4 regions of the Pseudoalteromonas sp. APC 3495 genome follow, and region 3 is predicted to be linked to each of the others. Evidence: predicted binding sites of a transcription regulator. Region 3 holds the regulator's gene; each other region holds the start of a gene.

Region 1 (2,209 bases), on a different contig from region 3:
GTAACCCCGATGCATGCGCTAGTGCTGCGATCATTTTTAATTGTGCTTCAGTCGAACATTTAAATGTGTGCTTAGCAATAAGTTCAAATGCTAAAGTTTGCAGTGCATCTCCAGCTAAAATCGCTTGTGCTTCACCGTATACAATATGACATGTAGGGCGACCACGGCGTAAATCATCATCATCCATAGCAGGTAAGTCGTCATGCACTAATGAATAACTATGAATACATTCAATGGCTGCGGCAAGTACATCTAAATCACGCTTGTCAGCACCGAGTATTTTACCTGTGGTGTACACTAAAAACGGGCGCAGTCTTTTACCACCATTCATTACACTGTAATGTGTGGCTTCTTTTATAGTATTGTCGCTTTCAAGAGGTTGTTCAAAATAAAGGTTGAGCGTATTAGCTACATCATCTTGAGCGAGTTTTATTTGTTCTTTTATGCTCACGATTATTCCATATCGTTATCAAACTGAGTAAGCGGTGCTTTTTCGTCATTACCCATTAATATCGACACCTTTTGCTCAGCTTGTTGAAGTTTGCCTGAGGATGCGCTCGCAAGTGCAATACCGCGCTCAAATTGCTTTAAAGACTGTTCAAGCGATAAATCACCTTGTTCCATTTCACTGACAATTGTTGTTAGTTCTTCTAGTGCTTGTTCGAAACTTAAATTTTCAGGTTTTTTAGTCGCCATCTTTATTTTCAACTTACATAATAAATTTAGACGCCAATTTTAGGGGGAATGCTAAACTAGGTCAAAGAATGATATTGTTTTTTGATAGATAAATGCTGTTGATTGGGTTTTATTGCGTTTCAACGTTATTTTTTAAAATTATTAATTTTGATTAATTAGATTGATTACCTATGTTGATCTAAAATATAACTAATCTTAATTTTACCGTTTATCATAAAAATCACTTAAGTATTTCAGTATCTTGCCGATAAACAATTAATAACAACGCTTGCGAAGAAAAAATATAAAACCTTTGGAGGGAATGTGGATTTAGCAACCATTATTGGGATCCTTGGCGCAATTGGCTTAATTGTCATGTCCATGTTTATGAGTAGTAGCGGTGAAGTCGCTATGTTTTACAATACCCCTTCTGTGGTTATTGTATTTGGTGGTTCCCTTTTTATCGTTTTATCTAATTTTACCATGTCGCAATTTCTTGGCATTGGTAAAGTATGTGCAAAAGCGTTTATGTTTAAAATTGAGCCTCCTGAAGCATTAATCGAAAAAGCGGTAGAATTAGCTGACTCTGCTCGAAAAGGCGGGTTTTTAGCCTTAGAAGAAGCCGAAATCCCAAATCCTTTTATGCGCAAAGGCGTTGATATGCTAGTAGATGGACATGATGCTGATGTGGTACGTGCAACATTACAAAAAGATATTTCGTTAACCACCACTCGCCATGAAATGGGGGCAACCTTATTTAAATCATTAGGTGATATTGCACCTGCAATGGGGATGATCGGTACGTTGATAGGCTTAGTGGCTATGCTTTCGAACATGGATGACCCCAAAGCTATCGGACCGGCAATGGCGGTTGCGTTGTTAACCACATTATACGGTGCGTTTTTAGCAAACGTTGTAGCCATTCCTATTCAGGTAAAACTTGAACTGCGTAAAGACGAAGAGGCCATGAATCAGCGCTTAATTTTAGATGCAGTATTAGGTATTCAAGACGGGCAAAATCCTAAAGTAATTGAAGGGATCTTGAAAAATTATCTAGCTGAATCAAAACGCGCAGTCAATACTGAGGAATAATTATGTCAGATGAAGAGTGCAAATGCCCACCTCCAGGACTTCCTGCGTGGATGGGAACGTTTGCCGATTTAATGTCATTATTAATGTGCTTTTTCGTACTTTTACTCGCATTTTCTGAAATGGATGTACTTAAATTTAAACAAATTGCAGGCTCAATGAAGTTTGCTTTTGGTGTACAAAATAAAATAGAAGTAAAAGACATTCCAAAAGGGACATCTGTTATTGCTATGGAGTTTACGCCGGGTAAACCTGAGCCAACTCCTATAGAAACCATTCAGCAACAAACGGTTGAAATGACCCAACAAATGCTTGAGTTTCAGGCGGGAGATGAAAGCTCCGCAGGTGGACGTCAAGAGCAACGTGGTGAAAAGCGAGGTGGTGAATCAAGCAGTACCTCAGAGGAAGTTGCTGCAGCTACGGCAGTGTCTGCTGCTGATCAAGA
Region 2 (2,209 bases), on a different contig from region 3:
TTGAGCAATATTATATTGCGCTGAATGCACCGACGATTTTGATATTTCCGTCGCCAGCACTTTATTAAATGAACTAGCAAGTGCAATAGAAAAGTTTCCATTACCACAATACAGCTCTAGTAAATCATTGTTTAGTGGTTTACATAACTCTTGTGCCCACTCTAACATTTTAATATTCACCTTCGCATTAGGCTGAGTAAAGCTATTTTCTACCTGTTGATAGATTAGCTCTTGGCCATTCACCATTAAGCGCTCAGTAACAAAGTCATCGCCCAATTTTTCTTTTTGCTTACGTGCACGGCCAATAAAGTCAATTTTGTATTGGCTGCTTAGCTTTTCCTTTAAGGCATTGATCTCAGTTAACCAGTGTTCATCAAGTGGCTTGTGATATAGCAAGCTCACTAAAATTTCACCACTGAGGGTTGATAAATAATCTATTTGAAATAATTTACGACGTAGTACTTCGCAGCCTTTTAAATTTTCAATCATCACCTGCATAATTTCACCTACTAAAGGAGCTGCAGGGTCAAAGGTATCAACACGTATTTTATCTTTTGTTTGTTGATCAAACATAATATGAAACAGATCGTCACCATCGTGCCATACTCTAAATTCTGCACGTTGGCGGTAGTTAATGGGCTCAGAGCTAAATACTTCTAACTGTTTTACACCGAAACGTTGAAATTGCTCTGTAATACGCTGCTCTTTTTCATTTAATTGTGCATCGTACTGCGTGGTATCTATATTTATAACTGCCATTAACGGTATAACCTTATCGTTGAGATCTGTTTATCGGCGCTATTGTAGGGAGCGAAGCGTATTTGTCTAGTTTTGATCAAATATAGTGAGCTTTTTTTGAGCATTTTACTACAGTATAGGCTTACTTGGCCGATATAAGGGTAAGTCTAAATAGGAGTCTTCTCATGAAAATAGGTAACTTTAGTTTTGTTCCAAACAGTAATGCTAATAAATACAATACTAAACAAGCAATGCCACAGCCTAAAATAGACTCGCCACCAACTAGTTATCAGCAACGAGGAAAAGAACTGGCTGCTGCCGTATTAGGTGACAAAATGGCAAAAGAACTAGGTTTGCCGGTCGCTGAAACCAAAAAAGACAAACCACTGTTTGATTTTAATGAAGTCGTTAAAAATGTTTTAGACTTTGTAACAAGCTCGGTAAATAAAGCCAAAGCCAATGGTGCTAATGATGAGAAACTACAAGATATACTTAGCCAGGCACGTAAAGGAGTGCAGACGGGTGTTGATGAGGCTGTGGATGAATTAAAAGGCATGGGCGTATTTAATCAAGAACTTGAAGAGGGTATTGATAAGTCAAAAGAGAGTATCTTTAGTGGTCTCGACAAATTTGAGCAGAACTTATTTAACCCACAACCTGCAAGCGTAACTGTAAGTCAGGCGCAATATGTAAGTTTAAGCAATAGTGCTGATTACACATTCACCACAGCAGAAGGTGATGAGGTGAGTATTAGCTTTGCAGATGCTTATCAATCGCAATCATCTAGTCGCTATCAAAAAACAGATGATTCACAATCATTTAGTACGCAATTTTCTGAATCCCGTGAGCTCTCTTTCTCGATGTCAGTAAACGGTGAGCTTAATGAAGACGAGCAGCAAGCCATAAATGATTTAATGGCAGAGTTACAAGATGTAAGTAAAACCTTTTTCAGTGGCGATTTAGACAAAGCATTTGAACAAGCCCAAGAACTCAGTTTAGGGAATGAACAGCTGGTGGCATTCTCAATGGACTTACGTCAAAGCAAAACCGTTGCTGCCATTAAAGAGTATGAACAAATTAAGCCAACATCAGAAAAAGCCATTGCCGAAACTGTTGCCCCTTTTAATGATGATCTAAAATCGGCTTACTCTAAAGCGCAAACCCTAGGATTAGAAAGTCAGCTATCAGGTATCATTCAATGGCTAAATCAAGATCAACAAGAAATAGATAAACTGGTTGATTACACTAACACCATGTTTGAAAACTTAGATAAATTAAACGCCGCTACTGCAAAGCTAGGCACTGAGTAAAACTACTTTCTTTTACAAAAGCCACATGGCAAACTGCCGTTCTTAGTAAAGAGTAGGAATGGTAGTTTGTCAGCGCACATCATGGTATTTGATTCAGGTATAGGTGGAACCACCGTGCTTGAGCATATTCAGCAAAGCATTCCTCATGCTCAATACAGCTA
Region 3 (2,209 bases):
TTATTGGCTGCGTTTTCTGTCATTTCCATGACATAGTTAAGGCGTTTTTTTGCGTCAGGGATGGCATCAGTGGTAATGTCTGTTAAACGCGTGTCTAACTCGAAACTTTTTAAAGCTTCGTGCAGTTGACGCGTCAACTTACCCACCTCAGCAAATAACTGTGATTGCTCTTGTGAAGCTGTTTCTAAAATTAACTGATTCGCTTTATCTTGCTCACCATTTTCTAAAAAAACAACTAACTGGCGAGCTTGTTCTAAAGTAATCTGAGGCGCAGCAGGTGCTGACATAAGCCTCTCCCTCTCATTAACCTAAGCGTTCGAACACTTTTTCTAATTTAGTTTTCAATGTACCTGCAGTAAATGGTTTAACAATATAACCATTAACACCTGCTTGGGCCGCAGCAATTATTTGTTCTTTTTTAGCTTCTGCTGTAACCATTAAAACAGGAATATGCTTTAATTTTTCATCAGCTCGAATTGCCCTCAAAAGATCAATACCTTGCATGCCTGGCATATTCCAATCTGTTACAACAAAATCAAACGCTTGATTTTGCAACATAGGCAAAGCAGTTGACCCGTCATCTGCTTCTTGAACATTGGTAAAACCTAAATCGCGCAACAGGTTTTTAATAATACGTCTCATTGTTGAGAAATCATCAACAACAAGAATTTTAATGTTTTTATCCAAAACATCCTCCAGTGAGGCCTGAACCTTTATTTACTTACTTCTAGTTTATCCAGTCATTGATTTTTGCTTTAAGCTTAATCATCGCCTGACCATGTATCTGACTTACACGCGATTCACTTACATCGAGTATATGCCCAATTTCTTTTAAATTCATCTCATCGTTATAGTACAAAGAAAGCACCATTGCATCTTTTTCCGGTAACGACTTTATTGCACTGAGTAAAGACTCATTAAACCGTTCATTTTTAACATTATTGAACGGTTTGTCTAGTGCTAAATCTTGGCCATGAGGTGTAATCACATCGTCATCTATACCAAGGTCTTCAATACCTAACACTTTGCTTACATTTACATCGTTTAAAATATGATGGTACTCATTTAGCGAAATTTCAAGTTTTTCAGCAACTTCACTATCTTTAGGTTCACGGTTTAAACTGTTCTCAAGCGCAACAATAGTCTCTGCAACCAAACGGCTTTTTCTGTGAACTGAACGTGGAACCCAATCGCCTCGGCGCATTTCGTCTATCATCGCACCACGAATACGAATACCGGCAAAGGTTTCAAAGCTTGCGCCTTTGCTCGCATCAAAGTTTTTTGAAGCTTCAATTAAACCAATCATACCCGATTGAATTAAATCATCTAGCTGCACACTGGCCGGTAAACGAGCAATTAAATGGCACGCCACTTTTTTGACTAATGAGGCATGCTTTTCAACAATCATATTTAAATTTTGTGTTGACTGATATCCCATAGCTCTATTCACCGGTATTGTCATTGTTAGTTACTAACTAGTTTCTCAATGAAAAACTCTAAATGACCCGAGGCTTGACTAGGTGTTGGCCACTTAGCAATTTTTGTAGCCAGTGTTTTAAAAGCAATTGCAGCAGGCGACCCAGGAAAAACCTCAACAATTACTTTTTGGCGGCGCGTTGATTTGCGCATATTTTCATCATATGGAACCGTTGCAACCAACTCCATTGATATATCTAAAAATCGGTCGGTAACCTTTGAAAGTTTTGCAAACAATTCCTGCCCTTCGCGTAAACTACGCACCATATTGGCAACAATTTTAAATTTATAAACGCCGTGCTCACGGCTAAGTACTTTAATTAAAGCATAGGCATCGGTAATTGATGTAGGCTCATCACATACCACCACAACCACATCTTGCGCTGCGCGAGAAAAACTCAGCACCATATCGGAAATACCCGCAGCGGTATCAACAATTAAAATATCAAAGTCGGTGTTAAGTTCACTAAATGCACGAATAAGTCCAGCGTGCTCTGAGGGTGATAACTCAACCATACTTTGCGAACCCGATGTTGCAGGCACTATTTTTATGCCTGCGGGACCTTCGACTAAAATATCATCAAGTTCACATTCGCCCGATAAAACATGAGATAAATTACGCTCAACGCGCAGTCCAAGCATCACATCACAATTCGCTAATCCTAAATCAGCATCTAGTACAAGCACACGTTTGCCTTGTTGGCCTAACGCGATTGCCGTGTTAAGGGATACG
Region 4 (2,209 bases), on a different contig from region 3:
CTTGCTGGGCGCTTACATTGGTCGATTCAGCTTTTTTAGCGGCGGCTTCAGTATTGTGTGAAATATCTTGAATCGTTGCCTGCATTTCTGTAGCAGCGGTTGCTACCATATCCGCTTCATGCAATTGCTCTTGCATACCAGAGCTAGTCGCTGAGGTTGTTTCAGATAGGTTCCCTGTTGCTATATTAAGCGTTGTTAGAGCCGTATTTACTTCGTAGATGAGATCTTTAAAGTCACTAATTAAACTATTAAAGTCTATGGTCATCCTCGTTACTTCATCTTTCCCTTTATGCTCTATAAACAAGCTTAAGTCATTGTTTTGTCTTATCTTATCTATTGCTTGATAAACTTTTTCAATAGGCTGGATAATTGAACGACTGGTCAAGTACACAAGTAGCATAACGATGATACTAGCAATTATAAAAATGACTATTGCTAATAATTGCGCCTGCTGCGCCGTTTCAGTTACTTGCTCTTTAGTCGCATTAGTGATCAAAGTAACCACTTCATCACTTTTCTTAACACTTATTCTCATTTTCCCTAGGGCACCCGAATTTAAATCGACGCCTAATTCCACCTGCGCCTCTACCAATGCAGTAAATTTATTTTGGTAGTTGGTCATTAACGAGACCAATTGATTGCGTAAATTATTAGGTAGCTCTGCAGCATTTACTTGTTGTTTTAACTCGCTTGCTAATTTATTAAATCGATCTAAATACTTGGTATCTAAACGTAGCATAAAATCTTTTTCAGCTCGACGCAGCTGTAGCATAGTGGTGAGTAATTGGTAATTATTTTGCTCACTAAGCAATGTTTCTATTTTATGAACTGCTTCTCTCAGCTCGCCATATAAAGCGTCTTTTGGGTGCAACCCGATTTTACGCTGTAGTTTTACAACATTTTGAAAGTCGTCATAGTACTGTTGGGCTAACGTAGAAAATTGATTGACCTGAGCCGTAGCAATATTTAAATCTGCAGATAAAACAGATAGCTTTTCTAGTTTAAATTGTAGTTTTTTATATTCTTGCGCAAATAGCTCTAAACTAGACTCATCTTTGTAAAACAAAAAGTCTTTTTCGTATTTACGCATCGAAAGCTCATGCACATCTAGCTCTTCAGCGTACTGAATAGTTTCATTTAATTTAAGCATAATACGTGCTTCATAAATGATGATGCACAGCATAACAATCATGGCTAAGCCAACGATTAATGCGTTAAATTGTAAACGACGTTTAATCGTTAGATTCTGTAAAAAGTTCATTGTAAATACCTATATTAAATTTGCCAGTTCAGTATAACGTGATGCTTTCTTGTATTAACATAATTTTGTTACATGAAATAAACAATAATGCCTATCATTAAAAACCAAAAAAGGGCTACCAGTAAAATTTAACCATTAACAAACTCCCTTTATACAAATGGACAATATAATCATCGGCCTGATCACAGTATTGTTTAATTTTAACAGTCTCGCCAATCAGAACTTAAATCTCTCGCACTTATAAACGCTCAGTCCATAGCTTTAAAAATATTTATTTATAAAGATGACAATTTTATTAAAAAATTATGAGTCGTGTTATTGATTTAGTTCTATTTCTGGCTAAATTTACTGCAATTAAGTCGTTGTTATTGAATATAAGGAGGGTATACTAAGTTACTAACTTATGTATCTTTTGAGGATAAAATAATGGATTACAGCACTTCTGATTTATGTGACCATTTCGCTGATGTGGTTGACGTGCTTGAACCTATGTTCATCAACTTTGGTGGTCGACACAGTTTTGGTGGCCGCATTAAAACGGTAAAATGTTTTGAAAATAATGAACTGATCCGTCAATTGCTTTCTCAAGATGGTACAGATCAGATTTTACTTATTGATGGTGGAGGCTCCACTCGTAGAGCCTTAATTGATATTGAACTGGCTGAGCTGGCACTTGAAAACAATTGGCAAGGTATTATTGTATATGGTGCACTGCGCCATGTTGATGAACTTGAAGAACTGGATTTAGGAATTCAAGCCATTGGATCAATTCCGGTTGCAGCTGACAGTGAAGGCGCGGGTGAAAGCGGCATAGGCGTTAACTTTGCGGGTGTATCATTTTTCGATGATGATTTTGTTTATGCCGACAGTACAGGTATTGTACTTTCTGCTGAAGAATTAGAGCTAGAAATAATAGAACTGTAGCGTGACAGCACACCTTAAAGTATA

What was found. The regulator FliA, encoded in region 3, starts transcription of late flagellar genes. The targets are predictions, from matches to a motif close to CTAAAGNTNNNNNNNNNNNNGCCGATA.
Region 1: pomA (flagellar motor protein PomA) is a predicted target of FliA. The motif match lies at 920-946, and genes of this name have one in related genera.
Region 2: QL984_RS16125 (DUF5610 domain-containing protein) is a predicted target of FliA. The motif match lies at 868-894, and genes of this name have one in related genera.
Region 4: QL984_RS14060 (HAMP domain-containing methyl-accepting chemotaxis protein) is a predicted target of FliA. The motif match lies at 1,433-1,459, and genes of this name have one in related genera.

What each region holds. Positions count from the first base shown of each region.
Region 1 is NZ_JASDDA010000048.1:5,622-7,830, reverse strand. It holds gene ispA ((2E,6E)-farnesyl diphosphate synthase) at 1-451, opposite strand, end outside; gene xseB (exodeoxyribonuclease VII small subunit) at 454-696, opposite strand; gene pomA (flagellar motor protein PomA) at 1,000-1,767, shown strand; gene QL984_RS15515 (flagellar motor protein MotB) at 1,770-2,209, shown strand, end outside.
Region 2 is NZ_JASDDA010000053.1:1,534-3,742, reverse strand. It holds gene trmA (tRNA (uridine(54)-C5)-methyltransferase TrmA) at 1-759, opposite strand, end outside; gene QL984_RS16125 (DUF5610 domain-containing protein) at 924-2,048, shown strand; gene murI (glutamate racemase) at 2,115-2,209, shown strand, end outside.
Region 3 is NZ_JASDDA010000017.1:49,059-51,267, reverse strand. It holds gene QL984_RS09090 (protein phosphatase CheZ) at 1-287, opposite strand, end outside; gene cheY (chemotaxis response regulator CheY) at 304-687, opposite strand; gene QL984_RS09080 (RNA polymerase sigma factor FliA) at 728-1,438, opposite strand; gene QL984_RS09075 (MinD/ParA family protein) at 1,465-2,209, opposite strand, start outside.
Region 4 is NZ_JASDDA010000037.1:21,096-23,304, reverse strand. It holds gene QL984_RS14060 (HAMP domain-containing methyl-accepting chemotaxis protein) at 1-1,261, opposite strand, end outside; gene rraA (ribonuclease E activity regulator RraA) at 1,688-2,185, shown strand; gene QL984_RS14050 (formimidoylglutamase) at 2,187-2,209, shown strand, end outside.